Regions from separate parts of the Lysinibacillus sp. IITD104 genome, predicted to be linked through region 2. Evidence: riboswitches for the same ligand, from Rfam matches in the RefSeq annotation. Region 2 holds a riboswitch; the other holds the start of a gene.
The links. A riboswitch is a leader RNA that binds a small molecule or an ion and turns the genes downstream of it on or off. The one in region 2 is predicted to bind cobalamin.

Region 1 (15,642 bases), 600 kb from region 2:
TCAGTCATCATACGGCCGATATAGTCGTTTGAAGCCTTCATTTTAAAGCGATAATAGGGTTCTAGTAGTACATTTTGTGCCTGCTCCAGCCCCTGGCGCAGAGCACGGAAACTGGCTTCACGGAAATCTCCCCCTGATGTATGCTCGTTGTGCCCGCGACCTGTTAGAAGTGTAAAATGAATATCTGTTACAGGGAAGCCTGTCAGTAGCCCATGATGGTCACGCTCAAACAGGTGCTTTTCAACAAGGCGCTGATTGCCTATGGATAAATGATCGGCATGACAGGCATTGCTGAAGGTATTACCTGTTCCACGTGGATTTGGCTCCATTAATAAATGAACTTCTGCATAATGCTTGAGGGGCTCGAAATGACCATAGCCCGTTACGGTTGTCGCAATGGTTTCCATATATAAAATTTGCGGCTCACCAAAGGAGACAGCTATTGAAAAACGCGTCATTAATACCTCTGTCAGGACCTCCAATTGAATGGCACCCATAATATGCACATGGATTTCCTGAAATTTTTCCTGCCAGACCACACGCAAGGACGGTTCTTCTGCTTCGAGTAAACGGAAAATCTGTAGCACTTCCTTGATATGTTGATCACCCTCATATTGAACCTTTGCCTGTAAGGTTGGGACAAGCTCATAGGGCTGTGATAGCATCGTTGTACCGATTCGATCCCCAATGTTTGCCTGGCTCAGTCCTTTGACAGCGAAAATTTCTCCTGCCTCTACCTGTTGAACGGTCTCAAAGCGACTGCCGTTATAAAGGCGAATTTCGGTCACTTTTTCTGTTACTTCGTCAAATGAAAATTCATCTCGTACATGCAACGAGCCCTTGGTTGCCTTCATAAAGGTTAAACGCTGGTGCCCATCATGACGAATCTTAAAAACCTCGCCCTCAAACGGGGCATCCTTGTCAAAATGGGAAGCCGTTAACAGCGGGAGCTGGTCAAGAAATTCCTGAATGCCCTCATCCTTTAAGGCCGAGCCAGCAAAGCAAGGGAAGGCACCTTCATTTTTAATCATTTCCTTTAATTGAGCAAGACACTGTTCATGCTCCAATGACTCATTTAGAAAGGCATCAAGCAATTTTTCATCGCGCTCCGCCAGCCATTCCATAATATTATTTGATACATAGTCTGCTCGCAGTGGCTCATCGATGAACAATACATGCTGAGAGCAATCTTTGCGAAGCTGTCTGATGACAGCCTCCATATTGGCACCCTCACGATCCATTTTATTGATAAAGAAGAAGGTAGGGACATGGTATTGACGTAAAAGTTGCCACACTGTTTCTGTATGGCCTTGTATCCCTTCGACAGCGCTAATGATAATAATGGCATAATCCATCACACGAATAGCACGCTCCATCTCAGGGGAGAAATCGACATGCCCTGGCGTATCAATCAATGTGTATGTATCATCGCCAATATTCATGCGCCCTTGCTCGGCAAATATCGTAATGCCTCGTCTGCGCTCTAGCTCATGATGATCAAGAAAGGTATCCTGATGATCAACACGCCCCCGTGCTTGAATACTATTTGTATGAAAAAGTACTTGCTCAGAGAAGGTCGTTTTTCCTGCATCCACGTGCGCAAGTACACCGATTGTTTTGTACATAGGAAATCCTCGTTTCTATAGATTGCTATCTTTTTATTGTAACAGAATACTAGCTCCTTTATTTCTTGTAAAATAGTTCGTCTTTATGTCGAAATAGTGCTAATATAATGATGATTATACTTTTACCATCATACTACTGATTGCGCGACAAATTTTCTTCTGCTAGTCTATCAATAGTATTGAACATTATAGAACGTATTGGTGCAAATGGCATTTGTCATTTGCTTAAAAGGGAAATCGGTGCAATTCCGATGCTGTCCCGCAACTGTAAATGGGGAGTCTATACAGCATGCCACTGTAGTGAAACTATGGGAAGGCGTATAGATGATGAACCTAAGCCAGGATACCTGCCAATATGTATTTTTTGACTAAGAACCACGAGGATGGGGATAGTGATATAGGTAATGATACCGTTATTTCACTATGCTACTCTCTTGGCGACAAGAGGGTTTTTTTATGCCCTTCCAACTACCTTAGTAGTAAAGAAGTCTCTGATTTCTTTCTATATTTTAACAGCAAAGGAGAAAAGGACATGAAGAAATGGAAAAGTATATGGCTGATGATGATCATTGCCTTGGTCGCTGTTTTAGGGGCTTGTAACGCAAAGGACAAAACGGAATCAGCTGCACAAGGTGAAAAGGTTGAGCCATCTGAGGCGGCAGCAGCAGTAACCATTGAAAATAATGACACAACTCAAACATATACGGAAGCACCAACAAAAGCGATTAGCTTAAATCAACATGTGACAGAAATTATGTTAGCACTTGGTTTAGAGGATTCTATGGTAGGGACAGCTTACTTAGATGATAAAATCTATGAACCACTGCAAGAGGCATACGATAAGGTCCCTGTTCTTTCCGATCAATACCCAACGAAGGAGCAAGTCATCGATGCCGAGGCAGATTTCCTATATGCGGGCTGGAAAAGTGGCTTCGGGGAAAAGGGTGTTGGCACACCAGAAGAGCTTGAAGAATTAGGTATCCATACGTATTTACATACGGCTTCCAACATGACAAAGCCAACATTAGAGGATATTTTTACCGATATTCGTAATATCGCGAAGATTTTCCGTATTGAGGATCGTGGTGAAGCTTTAATTGAGCAGATGACGAAAGATGTAGAGGCAGTACAAGCTAAATTACCAAAAGATAGCGAAAAATTACGGATTCTTGTGTTTGATAGCGGTGAAAAGGATGTATTTACAGCGGGTCAAAACTTTATGAATGAGCTAGTGACAATCGCGGGTGGACAAAATATCTTTGGTGATGTGGAATCAGGCTGGACAACTGTGTCGAAGGAAGATGCAGTGGACCGCAATCCAGAGGTAGTTGTCGTAATTGATTACGGTGAAACAACGGCAGAACAAAAGATCCAATTCTTAAAAAATGATCCAGCATTGAAGGAGATGGAAGCTGTTAAAAATGAGCGTTTTGTTATCCTGCCACTTTCAGCAGCATCTGAAGGGGTTCGTGCGGCAGAGGCGATTGAAATTTTAGCAAAGGGCTTCTATCCTGAAAACTTTTAATCCATTCGAGCTAGCGTTTTGCTAGCTCCTTTTTCATAAGGAGCGATAAGAATGAACGCATTTCAAAAAAATGTACCAGATCAAACATTTGAAACATTAAACCGTCATGGTGAATTCACACGTCTTGCAGTCAGCCCTGGCATTATTAATAAGCATTATACGCCTGCGCAATTTCAAAAAATAGCCGAAATTGCAGGCGAAAAGGGTGCGATAAAGTATTCGGCCTCCTACAGTATTCTCGTATCCATTCCAATAAGTGATGCGTCAGAAGCGATACAAGCCTTACAGGAAGCGGGTCTTTATGTGGTGCCCTCAGGTCCTATCATTGCCATGAGGGCCTGTGATTTTTGTGATGGTGAGAAAATGGAGGCTGCCCCGATAACCGAACAGCTCTATCATGCCATGGTGGGGATGACGGTACCTGCAAGAGTCCGAGTCAATATTAATGGCTGTGCATCAGCTTGCTACAATGCAGTCTATGATGATATTGGGCTCGTTTACCAACAAGAAAGCTTTGATGTCTATTTAGGGGCAGTACCGATGGGAGCAAAGGCACAGGCTGGCAATTTATTCGCTAAGAGGGTAGACGTCACACAAATTGAAGATGTTTTACTGCACCTGATAAACCTTTATAAGGAGCATGCTCGCCCAAATGAACCCTTCTATAAATTTTACCGCAGAACAAAGTCCGCAGAATATTGGGAACTAGTAAAAAATTCGATTAAATAGCAGGAATATTACTTAGGGTGTCGAAGTATTGTAGTAAGGCACAGAATATTACAATACAAAGGAGCAAGAACATGACATCGAAACAAGGGATTCAACCAGAAGATCTTTATCACTTAAAATCAGTAGCAGATCCACAGCTTTCACCAGATGGGACAGAGGTAGTTTATGTAGAGACTCGTATGGACGAGAAGAAAAACGACTATATATCGAATTTGTTTTACATAAACTTGAAGGACAAAACACCACAGCAATGGACATTTGGTGAAGATAGAACGAGTTCCCCTGTTTGGTCACCAGATGGCAGTCAAATTGCATTTTTGTCAACGAGAACAGGTAAGTCGCAAATTTATGTTCTTTCGAAAGCAGGTGGAGAGGCAAAACAGGTGACACATTGTAAAAATGGAGCGACCTCCCCTGTCTGGTCACCATGTGGCAAGAAAATTGCTTTTTCAGTCGTGCTAGGGAAAGATGAAACCATCCTAGATAAAGCGGAGGATGAGAAGAAAAAGGATAAAGAACTAAAGCCACTAGAAATCGAGAAAATGAAACACAAATCGGATGCTGGTGGATTTATTGATATGGAGCAGTTTACCCATATTGCCATTGTCAATGTGGCATCAGGAGAGCTAGAACAAGTGACAGAAGGCAAAGAGTACTGCCATCTGGGTACTTGGTCGCCAGATGGCAAATACCTTACGTACTTAGCAGATAAAGCGGAGGATTTAGATTTCTCATTTAATGTGGATATCTATTTATTGGAGTTAGAATCTAAGCAGAGTCACAAGCTAACAGAAGGTTCGGGTGCTTATTACCAAACAGCTTGGTCTCCGAATAGTCGCTATCTTTCTTTTGTAGGTGGAGAACGTGAATTTGAAAATGCCACACAAGCAAAGCTTTGGATTTATGACATGGAGCAAAAACTACTAAACTGTGTAACAAGTGAATTTGATGCGCCTGTTGGTGATTATGTCATCGGTGATTTCCTGCAAGGTGTAGCGTCACCACGTGTGCAATGGATGAATGATAATCATAGCTTCTACTTCCAAGTCACAGATCACGGCAATGCGGCGATTTATTACGGAAATGTAGATGGCGAAATTTACCCAGCTATCCATGATGATCAATATGTCTATGGCTTCTCACTTGATGCGCAAAATGATCAGGCTATTGCGGCTATTAGCACAACGACCAATCCAGGCGATCTGTTTTATGTGAACCTAAAAACAGGTGACAAAGAACAGTTGACGTCCATTAATGAAGATTTTTTAAAAACCAAAACATTAGCTGTTCCCGAGAGTATCGAATTTGAAGGTGCAGAAGGCTGGAAGGTCAATGGCTGGATTATGAGGCCAGTTGGCTATGAAGCAGGGAAGAAATATCCTCTCATTCTTGAAATCCATGGTGGTCCGCATGCAATGTATGGCAATACCTACTTTAATGAATTCCAAATCCTTGCTGCACAAGGCTTTGCAGTGCTTTATACTAATCCGCGTGGTAGTCATGGCTATGGCCAAAAATTTGTGGATGCAGTACGTGGCGATTATGGTGGTAATGATTATGCGGACTTAATGGCAGCGGTAGACTACGCTCTGGAGCACTATGATTTTATTGATCAAGATCGTCTAGGTGTAACTGGTGGAAGCTACGGTGGTTTTATGACCAACTGGATTGTGGGCCATACAAATCGCTTTAAAGCAGCTGTGACGCAGCGCTCCATTTCGAACTGGATTAGCTTTGCTGGTGTCAGTGATATCGGCTATTATTTTACAGACTGGCAAATTCAAGCAGGACTCGATGATATAGAGAAGCTATGGCATCATTCGCCACTGAAGTATGTAGACAAAGTGGAGACACCATTATTGATTTTACATGGTGAAAAAGACTATCGTTGTCCAATTGAGCAGGCAGAGCAATTGTTTATCGCCTTAAAATATCGTAAAAAACAAACAAAATTCGTGCGTTTCCCTGAGGCGAATCATGAACTTTCAAGAAGTGGAAAGCCTACATTACGAATTAATCGACTTGAATATATCCGTGATTGGTTTGTGAAATATCTATAATCGGGTGGCCTAAGAAGAGAACATCTTCTTAGGCTACTTTTAATAGAAAGGCTCTGTTTGTTTATAACGTTTCAATCTTTTGGAACCTTTATTGTAGAGGTACCGAACCTCCTTAGGTAGAATCAACTTTTCCTTACATAAAAAGAATCACACCTTGGTGTGATTCTCGATTGGTTAGTCGATTTTCTGGATGAACACGACCTTCAGATAATTAAATTCAGGGTATTCACGTGGTACACGGAAATCCTTCGGTAAACCGTATTCCTCGACAATTTTATAGCGTGTACGAGTCTCTTTAAAGGCTTGGTCAATAAAGCCTTTGAACTTTTTCATGCCAAAGCTGGCATTATTTGTGGAAGCCACAATGATGCCGTTTTTAGCGGTAATGGCAATCGTGTCCTTTAGTAATTTAGGGTAGTCCTTTGCCGTTGAAAAGGTCATTTGCTTCGTACGTGCAAAGCTAGGTGGGTCTAATACGACAAGGTCAAACTGTAAAGCATGGCGCTGTGCATATTTAAAATAATGGAAGACATCCATGACTTTTATATCCTGTGCCTCATAATCAATATGATTGACACTAAATTGCTCAATCGTTTTGGCTAAACTACGCTTTGCCACATCTACACTCGTTGTCTTGATGGCTCCTCCTAGAGCGGCTGCCACAGAAAATGCTCCTGTATAGGAAAACGTATTCAGCATGTCTGTGTTGTTGGCATAACGCTCTCGAATAGCCAATCGTACCTCACGTTGATCGAGGAAAATCCCTGTCATGGCGCCATCGTTTAAATGCACCGCATAGGTCATACCATTTTCCTTCACCATAATAGGAAATTCTCCTGGCGTGCCCATTACAAAATCATCTTGCTCGATATATTGTCCTTTGCTATCAAAGCGTTTTTTCTCATAAATCGCTTGGTAGTCTACTGTCTCAGCAAGCGCCTCATACACCACTTCTTTAAATGAGTAAATGCCCTCACTATACCAGCTTACCATGTAGTAGCTGTTAAAAAAATCAATCGTAAGACCGCCGATGCCATCTCCTTCACCATTAAAAACACGAAAGGCTGTTGTGTTTTCATTGCTAAAAAATGCAGCACGATTGTCGATGGCTTTTTTGAATTTTTTTATAAAAAAAGCTTTATCAATTGTTTCATTCGCATCGGTCGTTAGCACCCAGCCAATCCCTTTGTTTTGGATGCCGTAGTAACCTGTTCCAATAAAACGGTTATGATGATCCATGAGCCTGAGGAGTGTTCCTTGCTCAGCAGGTAAACGTCGTGCATCAACCGCATCCTTTGAAATAAGTGGGTAGCCCTTTTTTAATTGATCAGAAAAGGGCTGTTGTATTTGTAGTGCCATTGTTTGTGTCATAGTGTCATCCTTTAAAAACGTTTTGCTCTATTATCGCACTGTTTGAGCGGGATAGCCAAACTTATTTCAGGAATTGCGCAATTTTTGTCACGGTTTCAATCGTTGCGTCTTCAAAATAATTCATTTTACTGAAATAGCTATGGATTAATCCTGGCATTGTGATATGTTCGACTGTCACACCTGCAGCCGATAACTTTTGTGCATAACTTAGACCCTCATCAAAGAGAACATCTGCCTCTGCGGCTAAAATGAGCGTTTTTGGCATTTTACGGACATCCTCTAGCTGAAGGGGGGATACAAGCGGATTGGTGAAGTTTGCTTCCTCTGTATAGTGATGAGAGAACCACTGCATGGCTTGTGTATCTAAGCCATAATTTTCACCATATGCTAGATAAGATACTGTTGAAAAATCAACATTTGTAACGGGATAGATCAGTGCTTGAGCTTGTAGTGTTGGACCTTCCCGTGTAGTAGCTAAGTGCGCAACGACTGTAGCCAAATTTCCACCTGCACTATCCCCAGCAACCGACAATCGACTTGCATCTCCACCTAAGGCTTCAATATGGTCATGTACCCACACTAGGCTATCGTAGGCATCATATAAGGGCGTTGGGAAGGGATATTCAGGTGCTAAGCGGTAATCCACTGATACCACAATTGCCTGTGCCTGATCTGCTAATAGCTGACAGCCTGCATCGACAGATTCTAGATTGCCATAAACCCAGCCTCCACCATGGTAATAAACAATAACAGGTAAAGTTTTGCCGAGGACGGGCGTATAAAGCCGTACTGTAATTTGCGCTCCATCTCGCACCGTAATGTTGTAATTCTCAATGGATGCTAGCTTCGGTTTGTGCACGGATTGCCATTGCGTAACCGTCCGCATGGCTCTCGCTTCCTGCGCTGTAACTTTGTAATAAGGTGTAGCAGTACGCTGAGCTTCTAGATAATGAACAGCTTCTTTTCTTAAAGTTGTCATCTTCATCATTCCTTTATTGTGAGTTTGTTATCCTTATTATAAACTATTCATATAATTTTACTAGGATTTAATTGTCGCATAAGCTTTTTTATTTATAAATGAGGTGAAATAAGCACATTATGTTTATAATAAAAGGGACGAAAGTATTTGGAGGGACAGTATGATTTCTTTAATTGTGGCACATGATGACAATCACGTTATCGGTTATAACAATGGGATGCCTTGGCATTTACCTGGAGATTTGCAGTATTTTAAACAAAAAACAATGGGCAAGCCTATGGTTATGGGACGTAAAACATTTGAATCCATCGGTCGACCACTTCCAGGGCGACGCAACATTGTCATTACGCGTGATGAAAACTATCAGGCAGAGGGCATTGAAACTGTGACAAGTTTGGAAGAGGCATTAGCGCTAGCTGGAGATGTACCTGAGATGATGATTATTGGTGGCGAGCAGATTTTCCGCTTAGTGATGGAGATGGCTGATCGCTTGTATATCACAAAAATTAATCACGCCTTTCAGGGAGATACTTATTTCCCGAGCTATGAGCAGGATTTTGTTCAAGTCTCTTCAGAAACGCCTGAAACAGCACCAGAAGGCTATACATTCCAATATCAAATTTTTGAACGTAAATAAACGAAAAAAGCAATCGCTCATTGTGAAGGGAGCGATTGCTTTTATTATAGATAAAAATAAACACAACCATACATAGAGGCACAGCCAGCTAATACAAAGAGATGCCAGATTGCATGGTTAAAGGGCAGGGAGCGCCATGCATAAAAGATGGCCCCAATCGTATAGAACAGCCCACCTGCTAGCAGTAAAGCAAAGCCATGTAAACCTAAATAGAGATAAACGGGCTTAATGGCAAATATAATTAACCAGCCCATGCCGATATAAAAAATCAATGAAAGTACTTCAAAGCGATTAATAAAGAAACATTTAAACAACACACCAAGCACAGCCAGTGACCAAATAATACATAATAGCGTCAATCCTAGCGTACCACCAACGGCAATTAATAAAAACGGCGTATAGGTGCCGGCAATTAAAATATAAATGGACGAATGGTCCAAAATAGCGAAAAAGTGTTTATATTTTTCTGGCATACTGTGTAGTAATGTAGACATTAAAAACAGAATGATGACAGACGCACCGAAAATGCTGAAAGTTGTAATATGTAGTGCATTTCCTGTTTGGACGGCTGCTAACAGTAGAACAACCAGTGCTGGAATACTAGCGATGAAACCAATACCATGTGTAATGGCATTCCACAGCTCTTCCCTCCAAGATTTATAGTCAAATGAATCAACCATTTGAAACACTCCTTTCGTTCATACATTTACTATACCCCAATAATTTAGAGATGAACATTTACATTTGTCATATAGTTCATATCAAAAATGTCATAAGCCTGTCATATTCTTTGAGGGGCATTGATAGACAAGAGGTAGGCGAAAACGCTATAGTATCCAAGGTAGCGTTTACATGCAAGCTAGGACAAGGTTTTCCCTAATGACAAATGTCATGTTTACATAATGATTCATTAGTCTATATAATAAATTTTAATGAAGTAAAAGGATGTGTCGAAGTGAGACGAATTCATATAGTAACGGACTCAACTTGTGATTTAACAAAAGAAGAAGTAGCACAACATGGCATACATATCGTGCCTTTAACGATTCAAATTGATGGTCAAACATATACGGATGGTGTGGACTTGGAGCCACAGTCATTTTTAGGCTTAATGAAAAATGCGAAAAATTTACCGAAAAGTTCGCAACCAGCTCCAGGGAAATTTAAAGAATTATATGATGAGCTCGGTAAAGATGGCGATCAAATTATCTCCATCCACATGACAGGCGGTATGAGTGGAACAGTAGAATCAGCACGCCAAGCGGCACAAATGACAGATGCCGATGTGACAGTCATTGACTCTCGCTTTATCGCGATTGGCTTGGCTATCCAACTACGTGAGGCCATCCGCATGCGTGATGAAGGGGCAACAGTAGAGGACATCGTAGCACGTTTGGAAAAGGTACGAGACAATACGCATTTATATGTGATTGTAGACACGCTCGAAAACTTAATTAAAGGCGGTCGAATCGGTAAAGGAACAGGCTTTATCGGTTCCCTTCTAAACATCAAAGTGATTGCCAACCTTGAAGGTGGCGTATACAACCCAGTGTCAAAGGTACGTAGTCATAAACAAGTAGTTAATTTTTTATTTAAACAATTCCAAGCAGATACAGCCGGAAAAACAGTTAAGGCAGTCGGCATTTCCCATGCAGATGGCCTAGTAACGATGGGCAACCCATTAAAAGCGCTGATCGAAGAAACTGGCTTTAACGATGTTGAAATTGCCTTTACATCTCCAATCATCTCGACACACACAGGTCCAGGAGCAATCGGTTTTATTTATTTTGCAGAATAACAGGAAGGAGCTACTACATAAGTAATTGTAGTGGCTTTTTTATACTGTAACACTTTGAAGACATGGATGAGCGTTTTAATCAAACAATGATCAATTTGCTCCTAAGAAAGAGCGACTTCGATTATATGGTGACTACTTTGCCGCCAAGCAAGAGCGGCTCCAATCAAATTGTGAGCGTTTTCCCACAAAGTATGAGCGGCTTCAATCAGAGTTTGATCGCTTTCTCACATGAAATGAGCGAGTTTAATCCAAAGAAGAGCGGTTAACCATTAAGTATGAGCTTCTTCAAATAAATAGTGAGCGTTTTGTCAGCAAGTAAGAGCAGCTTCAATCAAATAGTGATGCTTTACCACCAAAAATAATCAGAAATCCTCTAATTATCATCACTTCTGCATAAAACCATACATTCATCAAAAATTTGTGAAGAAATTTGGCAAGAGCACAAAATTATGGAGAACTAAGGGTAAGTCACTTTTCATTGAAGCATGAACTATTCTATAATAGAAGTAATAGAAAGGGATGGAAGGTGGTCAAATGGACATTTGGCGATTTATGTTGTCATGTTTGACCGTCTTAGTACTAAGTGGTTGTGCAATATCAATCGATGAACCGAATCCGCAAGCAGAGCCAGAAGGTGAGCAAGCAGGAACGGAGCAAGATATGCCGCAGGATGAGCAACAAACAGAAGATGAGGAAAAAGCATCTAAGAATATGTTGACGCAAATTTTTGAACATTTTTTTGAGCCATCAGCAGAGGATTTATCGCAAATTGATGAAGAACAAGCAAAGCAACTACATTACTTGGCACTGGGAGATTCGTTGACAGATGGTGTCGGTGATGAGTATAGTCAAGACGGTTATGTTGGAAGATTAGCAGATTCATTGCTCGCATGGCCTTCGATATCGGATGTAGAGGTCGATAATCGGGGCAAACGTGGTAGACGCAGCGATCAGCTACTAAAATTAGTGAAAAAAGGGCATTATGATGAAGAGCTGCAGGAAGCACAGTTAATTTCCTTAACAATGGGTGGCAATGATGTCATGAAGGTCGTCAGGCAGGATTTATTTAACTTAAAGCGTGACGCTTTTGATAAGGAACTGCTGGCTTATAAAGAACGTTACAGCAAAATCGTAGAAGGCATTCGCGCAAAAAATCCGACAGTGCCCTTATTACTCATTGGTTTTTATAATCCATTTTCAATTGTGACCAATGAGGCGAATGAATTTGATACCATTATCACAGAATGGAATAATGTGATTGAGGATGTAGCCAGCAAGGATTCCAATGCTTGTTACGTATCAGTAGAAGATTTATTTGATTCCAATGAAGAGCTCGTCTATCATACAGACTTTTTCCACCCGAATGCAAAGGGGTATGAAAAAATGACAGAGCGTATACTTGCAGCAATGGAGCAGTGTGGTATGGAAAAAAAGATTAACAAGGCAATAGGCTTCGAGGAGTGACAAAATGAATAAATGGAAAGTCGCGTTTTTCGCCTTAGCGGGCACAGTGCTTTTTGCAATCCTCCTCGTCGTTTTTTTAGCAACTAGACCAGTGGATGGCGGCCATGTTGCGAAGAGTTCAGCAGGTGAAAGTGAAAGCAAAGGAAATGTACTCGTGGTACAAACCACAACAAAGGAATTAGAATCGATATCAAAAAAATACTTAAAGGATGCAGCGAAAGGCTCGCCTTTACCACTTGATTTTACAATTGGGGATGATATTCAATTACGTAGCACACTCACGGTATTTTATACGGAAATCCCCATTTCCATGAATTTTGACCCCATTGTGGATGACAAGGGGAATATTATTTTAAAACAGACGGGCATGAATGTAGGTTTATTAAACATTCCACCGGAGACGACGATGAAAATCATGCGCGATTCGGTGGAATTTCCCTCATGGATTACCGTGAATCCGAATAAAGCCGAAATTTATATTGATTTATCGCGCATTAATATTGCTTCTGGATCACGTGTACGTGCTAAAGAGTTAGACTTACCAAAGGATAAAATCTTATTGGAAATTATTGTTCCTGGTGAATAAGGAGTGAAATGAATGGCAAAGCAATATGCAACATTTGCGGGAGGCTGTTTTTGGTGTATGGTCAAGCCCTTTGACGAAACACCAGGCATTGATTCTGTGATTTCAGGCTATACAGGTGGACATGTTGTGAATCCTACCTATGAACAGGTTTGCTCGGAAACAACAGGGCATGTGGAAGCTGTACAAATTACATTTGATGATGAATTATATAGCTACGAGCAGCTACTTGCGATTTATTGGACATTGATTGACCCAACAGATGCAGGGGGACAATTTTATGACCGTGGAGAATCCTACACAACGGCCATTTTTTATCATGACGAAGAACAGCGTGAGCTTGCTGAACGTTCAAAGGCGGATTTACAAGCATCTGGCAAGTTTGATAAACCAATTATGGTAAAAATCTTACCAGCCACTACGTTTTATCCGGCTGAGGATTATCATCAGCAGTATTATAAGAAAAATCCAATGCACTATGAGCGCTATTCGATTGGATCAGGTCGTCGAGCGTTTCAGGAGCAACACTGGGGGAACAAACATGAATAAAGAACAACGTTTAAAAGAATTAACAGAGATGCAATACTATGTGACACAGGAAAATGGCACAGAGCCACCATTCCGTAATGAGTACGATGACCATTTTGCAGAAGGCATCTACGTAGATATTGTTTCTGGCAAGCCTTTATTTAGCTCACTCGATAAATACAACTCTGGCTGTGGCTGGCCAGCCTTCACAAAGCCAATTGAAAAAGAACAGGTAACTGAGCATTTCGATACATCTCACGGTATGCGTCGTGTGGAGGTACGCAGCAAAGAAGCGGATTCGCATCTAGGACATGTCTTCCCAGACGGCCCAAGTGAGCAAGGCGGCTTACGCTACTGCATCAACTCAGCAGCGCTTCGATTTATCGCAAAAGAGGATTTAGAAAAAGAAGGCTATGGCGAATACCTAGCACTATTTAAATAGTGCTAGGTTTTTTTGTGGTAATGAGACACAGCAGATTAGAAGGATAGAAATCTGAAAGTGAAGGATAAACCAGAAAAAGTAGCGGATAGAATGCTCAAAGTGGAGGATAGCCTAGCAAATTAGAGGGATAGCCCTCAAATAATTGGATAGAAATCTGAAAGTGAAGGATAAACCAGAAAAAGTAGCGGATAGAATGCTCAAAATGGAGGAAAGCCCCGCAAATTAGGGGGATAGCCCTCAATTAATTGAATAGAAATCTGAAAGTGAAGGATAAACCAGAAAAAGTAGCGGATAGAATGCTCAAAGTGGAGGATAGCCCCTCAAATTAGGGGGATAGCCCTCAATTAATTGAATAGAAATCTGAAAGTGAAGGATAAACCAGAAAAAGTAGCGGATAGAATGCTCAAAGTGGAGGATAGCCCCTCAAATTAGGGGGATAGCCCTCAAATAATTGGATAGAAATCTAAAAGTGAAGGATAGACCAGAAAAAGTAGCGGATAGAACGCTTAAAGTGGAGGAAAGCCCCGCAAATTAGGGGGATAGCCCTCAAATAATTGGATAGAAATCTGAAAGTGAAGGATAAACCAGAAAAAGTAGCGGATAGAATGCTCAAAGTGAAGGATAGCCCCTCAAATTAGGGGGGAAAGCCCTCAAATAATTGGATAGAAATCTGAAAGTGGAGGATAAACCAGAAAAAGTAGCGGATAGAATGCTCAAAGTGGAGGATAGCCCTCAAATAATTGGATAGAATGCTTAAAGTGAAGGATAGCCCCGCAAAGTCAAGGGAGAACCAATAAAAAATGGTTCTCCCTCTCCCGTTCAATTCGCTTAAACTTTAAACTCGCTCACGAGGTTGCGTAGGCTATCTGCTTGTTGGGCAAGCTCAGTGGCTGCGGCGTTGATTTCCTGCATGGATGCGGAGCCTTGTGTGGCTGCTGCCGCAGATGTCACGGTGTTGGCCGCAGATTGTTCTGCGTAGGCATTGACATGTATGAAGTCACTTGCCACCGCATTGCTATTTTCAAGCGTTGTCGCAATTTTATCCACCATGGCTGCAATGATTGATGTTGTTTCCTCGGTATGCGATAAAATGTTGGCTAAGGATTGATTTGTTTCATTTGTCACTTCAACGCCTCGGATAACGGTTGTCACGCCCTCGTGATTTTGGGCAATGATGGATGTGACCTCTTCTTGGATGGATGTGACAATCGATGTAACCTCTTTCGCTGCACTTTGGGATTGCTCTGCCAGTTTGCGAACCTCATCGGCTACGACCGCAAAGCCACGTCCATGCTCGCCAGCACGTGCCGCTTCAATCGCCGCATTTAAAGCGAGGAGATTCGTTTGCTCAGAAATGGCCGTGATCGTGCCAATAATGGACGTAATATCCGCAGATTTACGACCCAACGCCTCCACAGTGGATGTTGTAGAAGCCATTGTTTCTTCAATAGATTGCATCACAAGTGATGATTGTTCCACAGAGCGGCTACCTTCATCGGCTGCTTGCTGCATGGCGATAGAGGCACGATGGACAGCACTCGCTTGCTCATTTAATTGATGCATTGAATGCTCTAAGTCGCTCATTTTTTGCTGCGCACTATTCATACTGGAAATCGTATTGTCACTATCACTCGCAATATCCGCTGTCGCATCTGCAATATCCTGAATTGTACGCGCATTTTCATCTGCTAATGACATTAGCTCCTGACTACTGCTTGATACATGATCCGCCAATTCACTCACGCGTCGAATTAAGTTAGAAATCGACTCAATTAACGTATTCGTCGAGGCTGCAATAATAGAAAATTCATCACGATTACGCACATTTACACGTCTTGTCAAATCGCCTCCAGCTTGCGCAATATCAAGGATAGAGTCATTAATCGCCTGTGTATTACGTT
Region 2 (15,642 bases):
CCATACCCAGCCAAAGCGGGCTCCAAATAAATCAACGGGAATCGTCTTTTGCACATCAGAAGCCGTTGTAATAATCGGATTTGCACCAAGTGCAGCTGCCACCTCGTGTGTTAGCTCATTGGCACCACCTAAATGCCCTGATAATACGCTAATAACATTTTCCCCTCGATCATCAATCACCACAACACCTGGGTCTGTCTTTTTATCTTTTAAAATCGGCGCAATCATTCGTACGACTGCCCCTAGTGAAATAATTAAAATCAACCCTTTATATTGCTTAAAGAGTGTTGGCAATAGCAGGCGCACTGAGCCTGTAAATAGTTGAATATGCTTTTCTGCTTCATCGCCTTGTTCAAATTTACTCATATAATATAAATCACTTGCTGCAAAGGTTTGCTGCAGACGACGTCCTATTTGGACACCATGCTTCGTAATGGCTACAACGGCATAAGGATTACGTTGATCAACCTCTGGTAACACACCCTCTTGTAACTCAATCACTTGTCTTCACACCTTTTCTAAAGCCATGTGTAAAGCTTGCATCATATAACTTCGAACGATATTGATCTTTATCATGAATGTTCGGGTCTAATGCCCATCCCGCTAAAATCATCGCATGCTTACGAATACCATTCACACGCATCGCTTCATCTAATTCGATTAAAGTTGTTCGTACGATTTTTTGATCGGGCCATGAAGCACGTTGAATAACTGCTACAGGCGTGTCATCAGCCCAACCAGCACTCTGTAGCTCTTTGACAATTTTCTTCGTCAGCGTTGCACTAAGAAATAAGGCAATTGTACAATGATGGCTCGCTAAATCACGTAGCTTTTCAAATTCTGGTACAGGTGTGCGCCCCTCAGCACGCGTTAAAATAAGGGTTTGTGTTAGATCAGGAATTGTTAGCTCAGCTCCGATTGCAGCGGCCGATGCAAATACAGAGCTAACTCCTGGAATGACTTCATACCCAATGCCTTCCTTTTTTAATAGCGCAACTTGCTCCATAATGGCACCATACATCGCTGGGTCACCTGTATGCATACGTGCCACTGTTTTCCCAGCATTGACTCGGTCCACCATCACGGCAACCATTTCCTCTAAATGCATACCTGCTGTACGAATGACCTCCGCATCAGGTCTAGCTTTCGCAATGAGATCCTCACTCACTAATGAATCTGTATACATGACAACGTCCGCTGTTTGTAACATATGTAAACCTTTGACTGTAATTAAATCTGGATCACCAGGACCAGCGCCGACAATATAGATTTTCTTCATTATTTACGCACCACCATTAATGTTAAATATTCTAAATCGACACCATCCAACTCACGCACATCCCAAATGATTTCTTCATCAGATGTTACCTTTGTTACTACGGATGCTTTATCTAATAAATCTAAACCGCGTAGCACTTCAAGCATTAAATCAATCACTTTCGCCACTTTAATAAAAACAACAGCATCATGTGTTTCAATCGCTTCACGCATAGCTTCGTAATTGTCATACGCAGGAATAATCGCAACACGATCATCACCATCCGCTAACGCAATGCCTAAGCGTGATGCAGAGCCATTAAACGAAGAAATTCCTGGTACCGTTCGAATTTCGACATCTGGATGCTTGTCCTGCATTAGCTTCATCATATGAATAAACGTACTATACAATAATGGATCGCCCTCTGTGACAAAGGCTACATCTTTCCCCTCTTGTAATTTTTCGTAGACAAGTTCTACTGATTTTGTCCATTCACGTTCTAGAACAGCCTCATCTTTCGTCATGGGGAATACAAGACCAAGCATATCTTTTTCTTCTGGATTAATATACACATCTACAATACGATGGGCATAGCTTTTACTGCCTTTTAGCTTTTTTGGATAGGCAATAACAGGTGACTCCTGAATCACACGGAACGCCTTTACTGTAATTAATTCTGGATCGCCAGGACCAACGCCCAAGCCATATAAAATTCCTAGATTACTCATAATTTTCTTCCTTTCGATAAGCGGAAATAATGTATATTGGATTTAATGGCACAAAGCGTGTCATGTCTAAAATAGGCTTGCTACGTGCAAGCTGTGCCTGCAAAATATCAACAGCAAAACCACAAGCTTTAAATGCCTCAACGGCTTTATATAAATTTTCAATAGTCGCTGCATTTAAGACAATGCGCCCATTTTGCTTTAAACGCTGACAGCATAATTGCAGTAACTCAACCATTTCACCACCAGTGCCACCGATGAAAATGGCATCAGGGTCTGGAAAGCTGTCTAAGCCCTCTGGTGCTTTACTATGAATAGCTGTCATATCAACTCGGAATTTTTGTTGATTCTGGAGACAGTTTTCTAAATCTGGTGCATTTTTTTCTACAGCAAATACTTGTCCTTCTGGCGCAAGCTTACCTGCCTCAATGGCCATGGATCCCGTACATGTGCCAATATCCCAAATAATGCTATCCTGTTGTAGCTGCATGGCTTGCAAACTTAAAACTCGAATTTCTTTCTTTGTAATAAGTCCTTTATCTGGCTTTCGTTGTGAAAATTCTTCATCATCAATCCCGAGTGTGTAGCGTTTCGGTGCTATTGTTTGTTTTAAAATCACGACATTTAAAGGAGAAAAATGAGTAACTTCCATTTCATCGAGCGAGTACCAGCCACTTTTTTCGTTTTCGCCCTGTAAATTTTCGGCTACAAACGCACGATATTCCGTCATACCAAAATGCTTTAAATATTGAGCGAGAGCATTCGGACTATTCTCTGCATCTGTTAAAAGTGCTACTTTCTTTTTGCCATCAATTCGCTGTGCCAGGCCCTTCATTGGTCGTCCATGAATACTCGTTACGTAAGCATCCTGCCAGCTCTCTCCCATTTTCGCAAAGGCAAGCTGGACAGAGCTCATATATGGATAAACCTCTATTTGTAGCTTTTTTGCTAAATAGCCTCCGATGCCATAAAATAATGGATCTCCAGATGCAAGAATCACGGTATTTCTTGTTTCTTCAGACAATCTTTCAACAAGTGTTGAAAGACCTCCTTTTATCAGGATTTTTTCACCTCTAAAGTCTGGGAAAAAATCAAGTACTCGCTCACCACCAACAAGTACCTCACAGTCCTCAATCCACTGAAGGTATTGGGGTAATAAGCTTGCTAATCCGTTATCCCCGATCCCAATCAACTTCATCGATCGATGCAATGTCATCAGCCCTTCCTAATAATTGTCCCTGCATCGAATAGATCGATGTGGAAAGCGTTAAACCGCCCTTAATATGATGGATAGAGGAATAGCAGCAGGCCTCACATAAACGATGGAAGAACGCATCATAGCCCTTCTCCATCATCATCTCACCTACTTGTGAAGCTGTATTTGCCTCCAGAACTTGTGCTATCGTTTCTTCATCTGCCCCTATATCCTCTGCCAATTGTGCTAAAAAATTAAAATCGATCGGTGCACTTTTGGAATGCACCATCATGACTCCTTGTGCGACTTTAGAAAATTTCCCCATCATCCCAACGAGTGAAACTTGCTTGATGCCTAGACGCTTACAATGCTTTAATGTAAAACCTACAAAGTCACCCATTTCAATAAATGCTTCTTCTGCTAGATGTGGGTATTGTTTCATCGCAAACTTCTCACTTCGTCCACCTGTTGTCACCACTAAATGCTCACAGCCAGCCTCTTTCGCTACACTGATGGCTTGGACAATACTAGCCATATAAGCAGAACTCGAAAAAGGCACGACGGTTCCCCTAGTGCCTAAGATTGAGATGCCCCCAAGTATACCGAGTCGTCCATTTAACGTTTTTTTAGCAATCTCCTCGCCCTTAGGGACAGAAATCACTACATTCACGCCTCGTGTAATGTGAAATTCGTCCAACACACCTTGGACCGTGCTATAAATCATTTTACGGGGTACAGGATTAATGGCTGCTTCTCCGACAGGCACTGGCAAGCCAGGCTTTGTGACACGCCCGACGCCAATACCTCCATCTAAATGAATCCCAGGTGTATCTGCCCAGCTCACTGTGCCAACGATGAGTGCCTGATGGGTCGCATCAGGATCATCACCAGCATCTTTAATCGTTTCACAGCTGACAGCATTTTCTTCAAATATGCATTTTTCAATTGTAAAGGTTGCATCTCGACCAATAGGTAAATGAATCGTGCTTGTCTCTTGCTCCTCCTTGGTAATAAGGGCAAGCAGTGCAGCCTTTGATACAGCAGTTGCACAGGCTCCCGTCGTATAACCGTGACGCATGTCCTTGGGGTCCTTTTTTGGCTTCCGCTCCATTATTTTTTCGCCTGTTCGTCCGCTAAAAGTGAGATGGCATTTAAAGCAGCAACCGTCACTGTACTACCGCCTTTACGACCAACATTTGTAATGTACGGAATCCCTTCTAGTTTAAGCAGCTCTTCTTTTGACTCAGCTGCTGACACAAAACCAACAGGCATACCGATAATTAAATCTGGTTTTGCTAGCCCTTCTTTAATTAAACGAATCAATTCCAGTAATGCGGTTGGTGCATTACCAATGGCATAAATACCACCTTCATGTAATTTTGAAGCCTTTTGCATCGAAATGATGGCACGTGTTGTATTTTGTTTTTTCGCTTCTATTGATACATCTTCATCCGCAATATAGCAATGCAAATCGCCACCATGTTTTTGGAAACGCTTTTTACCAGAGCCACTTTCAATCATTTGCACATCTGCAATGACATGACGTCCAGCAAGAATAGACTTGATACCCGCTTCAATAGCACCTGGTGTAATGATGACACTACGGCCTAGCTCGAAATCAGCGGATGCATGGATAATGCGACGTACAACTTTCCATTCATCTTCTGAGAAGTCATGCTCGCCCATTTCCTCTGCAATTATCGAGAAACTGTAATCGTAAATTTTATCTGGGTCCACCGTTAATGGTTTGAAATCTGTTTTAAAATCCATGGAAAATGCCTCCTAAATTGTATGTTCAACAGCCTGTAATACTTCTTCAAATGTTGAATATTGTTGGCCGTATTGAATATTTGGTCGTGCAATAAGAATCGTTTCGATCTGGCATGCAAGGGCTGCCTCTAGCTTCTCATCAACTGAGCCAACTTTACCGCTTTCTTTGGTAATCATCAACGTCACTCCGTATTGACGAAATAGAGCTTCATTTAATTCCTTTGAAAACGGACCTTGAATGGCCACAATATCTCGCTGTGCCACGCCGAGCGCCTCACATTTTTCCATATTGTCCAGTCGTGGAAGCATACGAGCAATTACTCTCGTATTTTCTAAGCCGTGTAAAACCTTCGTAAATGTAGCGAGTGTTTTACTTCCTGTCGTTAGCATAATGACACCGCGTTTTTCTGCAGCTAGCTGAGCTGCCTCCTCATAATCCTTTACAACAGTAATTAAAGGATGGGCATAATGCTCATGAGCTCGCTCATAGCGAATATATGGAATCTGTGCCTGCTCTGCCGCTGCCATCGCATTTTTAGAGGCCTCTTCCGCAAATGGATGAGAGGCATCTACCACCAATTGATAGCCCTGCTCTGTCATGATGGTCGCCATTTCCTCAGCTGTCAGTCGACCGATTAAATGTGGCAGACCAACGTCAGCAAGACTAGAGGCTGCCGATTCAGTGACGACCGTAGCGGTTACCGCATAACCTGCGCTTTGTAATGCAAGGGCTAGATCCCTTGCATCACTTGTCCCTGCTAACATGAAAATCATTTTACCGGCTCCTCTTCATGATGATGGTCATGATGGTGATGGTCATGATGGTCATGATGGTGATGGTCGTGATGATGATGATGCGCATGTCCATGATCGTGATCATGATGGTGATGGTGATGTGCATGTCCATGTACTGCCGCATAGGCGCGATAATCTTCTAGATCTTGCATACCTGTTGATGTACCGTTGATTGCCTGTTCAATACGCTCTAATAAAACATTTTGTAACCGTTCATGGTAGCCAAAATAGTTAGCAATTTGAATATCACAATCTGGATAAAGTTCATTAAACTTCTCACACATGCCATGCATGCGTTCCATCAAAATGCCTGTGAATAAAAAGTATGGTAACATGATGATTTTTTTTGCACCTAGTTTGACACAACGTTCAATTCCTTCTTCAACTCGTGGATCTGTGACACCCATAAAAGCACTTTCTACGTATTTCACAGGTAGTTTTTCCCATAAAAGTCGCGTGATTTTATAAAAATCACCATTAGCAGATGGATCACTGCCACCTCGTGCAATCAATAAAATCGCTGTGTCTTCCTGCTCTTGTTCTGAATTAAAGCCAATTTCAGCTAGGCGATCTTGTAAAATGGCAAAGATTTCATCATGGATACCAATTGTTTGACCATATGTGAAGGTAATCGTTGGATAATGCTCACGTGCATGCTCGATTTCCGCTGGAATATGCAGCTTTGAATGGCCTGCATGCAGTAAAATGATTGGAATTACATGTACCTCTGTAGCTCCCTTTTTCACACAGTTTGTAATACCTTCTTCGATGTTAGGTGAAGCAAATTCAAGGAAACAAGTTTCCACTAAAAATTGTTCATCAATACGCGGTGTCATTTGTTCGATAAATGTACGAACCTCATCATTTCCTGCTGCTAAACGGCTCCCATGGCCGACAAATAAAATAGCTTTCATCTCTCTACTCCTTACTAGTCGCCGCACGGAGCTGGCTCTACTTTTATTTTGGAAGACATATCTTGATACGTAAAATGCAGTATTTTTTTCACACGTTTAAAATATTTAAATAAGCGTTCATTTGGATGAGCATTTGCTTTATATTCTTCAATAATATCTGTAATGAGTGGAATCAGCTGCTCAGGCTCCAGCCCTTCTACAACAGGCTGTGCTGCGTGTGCTGTACGACCGACTGGTTTTGCTCCAATAAAGACATCAAATTTACTTTTGCGGTAGACGATGCCAATATCATCAAATACAGCCCGATAACAGGCCATCCCACAGCCATTAAAGCCAATATTTAATGTCTTCGGTAAGGACATACCGCCTAGTTTTTCTTGTATTTCCTCTGCATATGGTATTGAATCAGCCTTTTCACCGTAGCAAAAATCACAAGCCTTCAGTGATAACACATCACCAATCGGGGCTAATAAAAACCCTACTTCCTGTAATTTCTCTGTGATCTGTTCAGGGGCAGTCGTTGGTATTTTCAAATGAATTTGATGATCTGGTGTGTATTCCATCGTCCCCTCATCCCCAACGACCTCCGCTAACATCATCATTTGCTGGGGAGTAAAAAACTTATTGGCTACACCAGGACTTACTGCTAATTCAAAAATAGATTCTATTTTTTGCTGTACAAGCTTCGGTGTTACTTTGACTGCGCTTGTCCCTTTTACCATTGCAAGTGCCGCTGTAGCCATTTCAAGAGCTGTTTTTTTCGGCTTTGGCGTAGCGGCTATACTGGGTTTATTAAAGCGCCCTGCATTAGGGTCAGCCGTAAAGTCATTTCGCGCTGTTCCTGTCTCTTGGTTCATTGCCCAAGGTTCATTTTCTTCGCGTAAACGTTGATGTGGACGTAATGGCTGTTTCTCTTCACCCAGGGTATATTTACGTTGGTAACCGCGGGGCGTAATCATCTTATTGTCATAGAAAAATGTTGACGAATTCCCGATAATGACAGTTGTCAACATACCAATATCATGTTCTAGCATTTCTGCTAGTGTTGTCATGGTCACTTCTTGACGTTCTCGATAGGCACTTTTCACAAGCCCAACTGGTGTGTCTGGCGAACGATATTCTAAGAGTATTCGTTGAGCCTCGACAATTTGTCTTGTTCGACGTCCACTTTTAGGATTGTATAAAGCAATGACAAAGTCCGCCATTGCAGCTGCCTCGACACGCTTTGCAATTAAATTCCAAGGTGTTAGATGGTCACTCAAACTGATTGTACAAGCATCATGCATAATAGGTGCACCAAGTATGCTAGCGCATGAATTAATCGCAGAAATCCCAGGAACAATTTCAACTTCAATTCCTGTTGCTTCTGTCCAGCCTAGCTCAATTAACACCTCATAGACTAATCCTGCCATGCCATAGACGCCTGCATCACCACTCGAAATTACTGAGACGATGCTCCCTGCTTCGGCTTGACGAACGGCTTCCTGTGCACGCGACACTTCTTCTGTCATGCCTGTACTAACAATCGATTTTGCACTTACTAAATCTTGAATCAGCTCTACATAGGTTTTATAGCCTATAATCATATCACTTTGTTGTAAAGCCTCTACTGCACGTGTCGTAATATGCTTAAAATCTCCAGGTCCAAAGCCTACTACGAAAATTTTTCCTTTTTGCGCCATGTTGTTACCCCTCTTTCACCTTTTCGATCCCTTTAATGGCAGTTGTTTGAGCAGTACGCTGTAATGTACCTTCACGAAGTGTAAAGACATGTTCGTTGTATAAGGATTCATGATGTAAATCTTGTACTAGTGTTCTAGCATGCTCTGTTGATGGCACACGATACCAGTTTCCTTGAGGATAAGCGATTACCACACAAGCATCCTTGCAGCGTCCATTACAGCGCGTTCTTGTCGTATGTATTTCCTGATCGAGTGCTTGCCGCTGTATCTCATCTCGAATGGCTAAGGTAATTTCCTCCCCATCCTTTTTCATGCAGCTACTGCCATTGCAAATAAAGAGATGTGTTTTCATCCCCTCTAAATTCCAAGTTGTCATCTTCTGTCTCCCCTCATTTGCTTTTTGGAAAAAGAAAAACCTTTACTCTATAACGAAGAGTAAAGGTTTTGTAGAAGCCAAATAAAAACGAATAGAATGAAATACAGGTACCCGCTTTCGCTTCAACTTCTCCCTCCGAAAAGTTTGCATGCACAATCAAATAAGCAGGTTTCCTGACTTAAGCTTCATTTTACTGTCGCACCTTCCCAAGTTTGCACCAGTGGCTTTGCGATTTCATCAGCTATTACAGTAGCGGGGGCTGTATTGGATTTTCACCAATTTCCCTATTATCTCGAGCTATTCGAGCACTTATTGACGTTTTATATGAAATTTTTATTAGAATTTTAAATAGAAAACTGTCTTTATCATATCTTATTATTTTAAAATTTCAATATTTCTTTAAAAATTTATGACAAATTTATCAATTTTGAATGGAACTAGGTATGAAATTTATACAATCTATATAATTTGCGCACAAAATTTTATCAGAATATTCACCGTTGACCTTTAATTTAAAAAATTTCATAAAAGGTATAGCATATTTATGGAAATTCATGTTACACTTTGTCGTGAAATCTCACAATTTGAATGTTTTTCGGTGCAAAGTGCTTGTCATTTTGCTTAAAAGGGAAGCCGGTTTGAGTCCGGCGCGGTCCCGCCACTGTAATAGGGAGCTTTATAGAATATGTCACTGTCCAACGGATGGGAAGACCTATAAAGCATTGAACTAGAGCCAGGAGACCTGCCGAAAAATAAGTGATCGTTTCAACCTACGAGGATAGGTGTGCGGCTTAGCAGATGAGACTGTTATTTGCTTTTTTAGCTATGCACTTTTCCACCTAAGGAGAAGTGCTTTTTTTAATTACGCACGCAATATTCTAAAAATCTATTAATTAGTTAGGAGGAAAGCTTTTTGAAATTATCATGGTGGAAACTTAGTTATTTTTTACTGGCCTTTTTAATCGTGCCAAAACGTGCCTTTGCCATGCATATCATGGAAGGTTTTTTACCAATCGAATGGGCTATTTTTTGGTGGGTGATCTCTATCCCATTTATCATTCTAGGATTGCGTTCTATTCGAAAAACCATTGATGAAAATCCTGAAACAAAAATGCTTTTGGGGCTTTCAGGAGCCTTTGCCTTTGTGCTATCCGCCCTAAAAATCCCTTCAGTTACAGGTAGTTGCTCTCACCCAACTGGTGTAGGACTTGGGACAGTACTCTTTGGCCCTCTAGCAATGAGTGTAATTGGAACAATCGTTTTATTATTTCAATCTTTATTATTAGCTCATGGAGGAATTACAACTTTAGGGGCTAATGCCTTTTCTATGGCTATTGTTGGTCCTTTTATTGCTTACTTTGTCTTTAAAGGGGCTCAAAAAGTAGGGTTGTCATTTTCACTAGCCATATTCTTTGCAGCTATGCTTGGTGATTTAGGTACATACATTGTGACTTCTGTACAACTAGCACTAGCCTTTCCTTCAGAGGTTGGAGGCTTTATGGCATCCTTTACAAAGTTTGCAGGTATTTTTGCCTTAACTCAAATTCCTTTAGCAGTGAGTGAAGGAATTTTAACGGTCATTGTGATGAATTTCTTGAAAAAATACAATGTTAGCGAATTAAAAACGTTACGTGTTTTCTCAACAAAGGAGGCACATTAACAAATGAAGAAAAATTTATTGTTATTAGCAATTGTTGTGTTGTTAGCCATCATTCCCTTATTCATACAAAAAGGTGCTGAATTTGGTGGTGCTGATGGAGAAGCAGAAGCAGCTATTGGTGAAATTAATGCGGAATATGAACCATGGTTTGAAAGTCTATGGGAGCCACCAAGTGGTGAAATCGAAAGCTTATTATTCGTGCTACAGGCAGCTATAGGAGCTGGCTTTATTGGCTACTTCATCGGCTATATGCGTGGCAAACACAAAGAAGGTTAACCATTATGTTACTCATTGATAAGTATGCCTATCTGAATAAGCTAGCGTCCGTTCATCCGCTAGAAAAAATGATATTTTCACTTGGACTACTTCTCATAACGCTCATCATGAGAGATGAACGACTTTCACTCATTACATTTTTTGTAATGAGTGCTTTTATCATTTTAGGTGCAAAAATTCCGCTTGCATACTACGGCAAATTATTATTGCTACCTAGCTTTTTCTTATTAACAAGTCTCGTATCTATTTTACTTTCCTTTACATCATCAACGAATACACTCCCTGCCCATATTTGGTCGTTTACATTTAGGAATTGGACTGTCTTTATTGGGAATGCAAGTGTGTTAGCAGCGCAACAGCTGTTCTTTATTGTCCTTGGCAGCATTAGTTGTTTATACTTTTTAATTCTAACCACTTCCGTACAAGGAATATGTTATGTGCTACGACAATGGCGACTCCCCTCTTTATTAGTGGAGCTCGTCGAACTAACCTATCGTTTTATTTTTATGTTTTTAGAAAGTATGCAAAATATACATCTCGCCCAGCAAGCACGTCTTGGCTATCATTCACCGATGCAATGGCTACGCTCTGTCTCCATGCTTATTGTGGCATTATTTGTGGAAATGTTTCAGCGTAGCCGAGAGCTCAACAATGCCATGCAATCACGTGGAGGCGATGCAGTCTACTGGCAAGAGATGGGCTCTTATAGCAAGAAAAATTGGCTAGGCATGGCAGCTATTTTACTAGTCCTCATCGTATATGGAGGGTATTTTACATGACAGCATTTTATTTTGAACTCAACCAATTATCTTATGCCTATGCGGATGGTACGAAGGCGTTGTCAGATATTACATTAGACATTCCAAAAGGTAAAAAAATCGCCATACTCGGACATAATGGCGCAGGAAAATCGACTTTATTTCAGCATCTTAACGGTATTTTAAAACCTACAGCTGGAACGATTGTATTCGAAGGCAACGATCTGGAATATAGTCGAAAAGCTTTAAAGGCCCTACGCCAAAAAGTCGGCATTGTTTTTCAGAATGCAGATCATCAGCTTTTTTCAGGGACCGTCAAGCAAGATATAGCATTTGGCCCATTGAATCTCGGCTGGTCTACTGAAAAAACGGAAGAAAAAATAGCATGGGCCGTTGCGCAAACCGAAGTGAAAGATTTGCTTGATAAACCTATTCATTTTTTAAGCGTAGGTCAGAAAAAACGTGTAGCAATGGCAGGTGTTTTAGCGATGGAGCCCTCTGTCCTTTTGTTAGATGAACCAACAGCAGGTCTTGATAATTATTATGCTACACAAGTATTACAATACTTAGCCAAATTAGATGATGGTGAGAGAACCATTTTACTAGCAACCCATGACATACCTCTCGCCTATGAATGGGCAGATCTAATCATTGTTATGGAGGCTGGAAAAATTATTTATAACGGTGATCCAATCACCTTGTTTTATGAAGACGAATTGTTACATCGCGCGCATCTTGAACGTCCATGGATTTTTGAAATGGTCATAGCTTTGCAAAAAAAGAAGCTATTGCAGGAAAATATCAACATCCCTCGTTCCAAGCAGGAGCTACAACAATTAATAGAACAGATCTAAAGCTTTTAACAATGCTAGGTATACGAAAAACAAGCAGTATTTAGCTGTTCGTTTTTTCGTTATATCTACCAAAAATTAAAATAGCAAAGAAAAATTTTCCTCCATTACGAAACTTTTCTAATCTTTGTCCGTATTAATATAGTCGAGATTTAATTTATAACACCAAGGAGAGATAACAATTGAAAAGTTGGTATAAAAAATCAGTCGCTGTTGTAGCATCTGCTGCACTCATGGTTCCTGCTGCTTCTGCCTTTGCTGAGGCACCTCAGCATAAAGCGAAAAACATGCTGGCAAACAGTGCGAAACAAACAGAGAAGAATGAAGAAAAATGGATGAGTAAGGATACAATTGTTATCAAGCATTCAGGTCTTGATAAAAACGTACATAAAAAAATTGGCTCCAAGGTCATCCGCTCCATTCCTTCATTAGGGTATGATGTTGTACAACTAAATAAAGGCGTATCGATCGAAAAAGCCGTCTCTTACTATTTAAAGCAAAACGGAATATCAAGTGTATCTCCTAGTTACATCTATCATTCTTTTAATAAAGAAGCTGATCCTAAAAAACAAGAGATGTATCATTTAAACTTACTGCAAATGGATAAGGCACTAGAATTAGCAGGCAACCATGATGTCACAGTTGCTGTCATTGATTCTGGTGTAGATTTTAAACACCCCGATCTAAAGTCACAAGTACTCCCACCCTATAATGCAGCAGCACCTGCTAATACTACCTATTCAGGCGATCACGGAACACATGTGGCAGGTATTATCACCGCAGCAAAAGATAATGGCGTAGGTGGGCATGGGATTAATCCGAATGCAAAGTTACTGCCAATTGATGTATTTAACGGCAAAGAAGGTGCTAATGATTTCATCATTGCACAGGGTATTCTTTATGCAATTGAGCAGGGCGTTGACGTCATTAATATGAGTCTAGGAGGCTATGGTGAATCTCCCCTGATGAAGGAAGCCGTTCAGAAGGCGATTGATAGTGGGATTACAATTGTGGCGGCCGCAGGAAATGAATCGACAGATGAATATTCCTTCCCTGCTTCTTTCGAAGGTGTCATTAGTGTTGGTTCAACAAACGAACGCAACAAACTATCAAGCTACTCCAATTACGGACCATCTGTGGATATTGTTGCACCAGGTGAAGACATTTATAGTACCGTTCATGATGCGAAGAAAGGATCATCTTTTGTCAAGTTTAGTGGAACATCCATGGCCTCTCCTGTCGTGGCAGGTATCGCCTCTCTTCTTAAATCCAAAGACCCATCTTTAAAACCGCATCAAATAGAAGCGATTTTAGAAATGACCGCACAAGATTTGGGCGAGAAAGGCTATGATCTTACTTATGGTCACGGATTAGTTGATCCTGTAAAAGCATTACAATTTGATTTAAATAAATTGCCTAAGCATTATTCAGAGACAAAGGAAGATCGTATTAAGAACGCCAAGATCCTTGCTAAAAATAAGCTAAATACAGAACAGGGTGCTTTTGAACAGCAAGACGAAAAGAAATGGTATAAAGTCGATTTAGAAGAAAATGAATATGCTCAATTAACATTAAAAGGCGCTGACAAATACGACTATGCCTTTGATTTATATTTCTACCCAAATAGCGGGATTGGAGATGTAGAGCCTATCCATGTCAATGATGTTCGCGTAGGAAAAAAAGAAGGTTATCTATTTAAAGCAGATCAAAAGGGAACGCTTGTTATTGGTGTCAAAGATCATAATGGAAGCTATAGTTTAAAAGGCAAATCTACTTACATTTTTACAGCACAAACGACGAAGGACTTGCCAATTGATACAATAGACAAGTCTACGATGGAGCCTATTAAAAAGTTCCCATATAGTACAGCAGGTAAAAACTATACATTACTGTCAAAAGATCAACAACAAGATCAAGATTACTTCACGTTCTCTGTCAAAAAACCGACGACGTTACAATTTGATCTATCGGGAATTCCTGGTGTCACTGCCTCTATGGAGCTTTATCTAAAAGATGACTTTAATCCTGTGCCACCAGAAGAAATCGATCAAGCTGAAAATGATGAAGGTGAAGAAGAAGCCTATCCAATGCAGACCGCTTATGGTACAGCAAAAGGTGAACCGGTTCGTATGATTATCGACGCTGTTCCAGATCAAGAGTACGTTTTAAGTGTATCTAATGAAAGTAATAGCGAGTTTTCTATGGAGATGTTCTTTAGTGGCGGCATCGAAAAAGAAGAAACGATCAGTGAATCGATGATCCCTTACACATTAAAAGGTGAAGTAGTTTCCCTCCCACCTGATGAGGATGGTCTACCTGTAGATGAAGCCATGATCGAAGAAAATGTTCCAGAGAGCCCATTACCGCTTATAGAAAACAACATAAAAAAACGTAATGAAATTGACAGCCTGATGAGTATGTTATTGAATCCTACGGCTTCAGGCAATCTAGAAAATGTTGACCCTATCATTAAGCAAGCAATCCGCTTTGAAATAGGTGACGATCAAAAAGCTTATTTCCAAACAGATTATGATGAGGATTATTTCTTATTTAAAGCGAAGGAAGACGCCCTTTATAGCTTCAGCTTTTTGAAAGGCATGAACCAAATGCCGACAGGTACAGTGTTTGAATATGATGAAGAAACAAAAGAATTAATTCCCGTTTCTTCCTTAACTAATGACCTTGGTATACTGGCACTACTACTTGGTTCAGCTGGTAACGAAGACGATGCAAAGGTCATACCATTGAAAAAGGACAAAACATACGTGGTAGCCGTTGTCAATGCTGGAGAACGATCTGCTGAGCCTTATACATTGAAAACAAAGAAAATAGGCGATATTCCAGCAGAGTACAATCCAAACAATCATGAGGAAGCAAAAGCGCTAAAAATTCAACCAGGTACTACTTATAGAGACCACCTGATTTATCAAGATGATGTAGATTATTACTACTATAAGCAACAAGGCAATGATGAGGTCATGAGTCTGCTTCTTTCTTCAGTTCCTTTTACTAATGAACAATTGGCTCAGCTACCTAAAGAACTGCAAAAAGACTTGAAATTTGCAGGAGCTATTATCGAAGATACGAACGGCAATATGAAGATTGATGCCAAAGAAATGGAGACAGAAATTCCATTTGGCTTAGGTGATAATATTCTTGAAATGTTACTTGGAATGATGGGTACAAACGATGTAAATACATCGTTTAAGGCGAAGAAGGATCGAGGCTATTTTATTCTAGTCAACAGCATGGGGCTTGGCCAAGTATCGATTCAGCCTTATACATTAACATTGTTTGATCATAAGCATGTGGATGAAGATGCGGATTCAAAATTAGTAAATGGAGTACCTAGCAAGCCATCTGTTCTTGTGAAAAAGGATGA

Region 1: it holds a riboswitch for cobalamin, as region 2 does, so the genes downstream of both, V1L66_RS12320 (ABC transporter substrate-binding protein) here and V1L66_RS09145 (ferredoxin) in region 2, are expected to answer to the same signal.

The regions. Positions count from the first base shown of each region.
Region 1 covers NZ_JBAHYH020000001.1:2,415,865-2,431,506, reverse strand. The annotation lists gene V1L66_RS12325 (translation factor GTPase family protein) at 1-1,625, opposite strand, end outside; cobalamin riboswitch at 1,808-1,995, shown strand; gene V1L66_RS12320 (ABC transporter substrate-binding protein) at 2,158-3,150, shown strand; gene V1L66_RS12315 (precorrin-3B methylase) at 3,202-3,879, shown strand; gene V1L66_RS12310 (S9 family peptidase) at 3,951-5,939, shown strand; gene V1L66_RS12305 (class I SAM-dependent rRNA methyltransferase) at 6,114-7,310, opposite strand; gene V1L66_RS12300 (alpha/beta hydrolase) at 7,372-8,289, opposite strand; gene V1L66_RS12295 (dihydrofolate reductase) at 8,450-8,926, shown strand; gene trhA (PAQR family membrane homeostasis protein TrhA) at 8,971-9,606, opposite strand; gene V1L66_RS12285 (DegV family protein) at 9,882-10,724, shown strand; gene V1L66_RS12280 (GDSL-type esterase/lipase family protein) at 11,259-12,188, shown strand; gene V1L66_RS12275 (YpmS family protein) at 12,193-12,774, shown strand; gene msrA (peptide-methionine (S)-S-oxide reductase MsrA) at 12,787-13,320, shown strand; gene msrB (peptide-methionine (R)-S-oxide reductase MsrB) at 13,313-13,741, shown strand; gene V1L66_RS12260 (methyl-accepting chemotaxis protein) at 14,570-15,642, opposite strand, start outside.
Region 2 covers NZ_JBAHYH020000001.1:1,811,368-1,827,009, reverse strand. The annotation lists gene V1L66_RS09190 (cobalamin biosynthesis protein) at 1-501, opposite strand, end outside; gene cobM (precorrin-4 C(11)-methyltransferase) at 494-1,279, opposite strand; gene cobI (precorrin-2 C(20)-methyltransferase) at 1,279-1,986, opposite strand; gene V1L66_RS09175 (bifunctional cobalt-precorrin-7 (C(5))-methyltransferase/cobalt-precorrin-6B (C(15))-methyltransferase) at 1,979-3,199, opposite strand; gene V1L66_RS09170 (cobalt-precorrin-5B (C(1))-methyltransferase) at 3,156-4,289, opposite strand; gene V1L66_RS09165 (precorrin-8X methylmutase) at 4,289-4,948, opposite strand; gene cobK (precorrin-6A reductase) at 4,961-5,722, opposite strand; gene V1L66_RS09155 (sirohydrochlorin chelatase) at 5,719-6,657, opposite strand; gene cobJ (precorrin-3B C(17)-methyltransferase) at 6,672-8,339, opposite strand; gene V1L66_RS09145 (ferredoxin) at 8,344-8,715, opposite strand; cobalamin riboswitch at 8,861-9,043, opposite strand; cobalamin riboswitch at 9,295-9,480, shown strand; gene V1L66_RS09140 (energy-coupling factor ABC transporter permease) at 9,629-10,375, shown strand; gene V1L66_RS09135 (energy-coupling factor ABC transporter substrate-binding protein) at 10,379-10,651, shown strand; gene cbiQ (cobalt ECF transporter T component CbiQ) at 10,657-11,430, shown strand; gene V1L66_RS09125 (ATP-binding cassette domain-containing protein) at 11,427-12,263, shown strand; gene V1L66_RS09120 (S8 family serine peptidase) at 12,443-15,642, shown strand, end outside.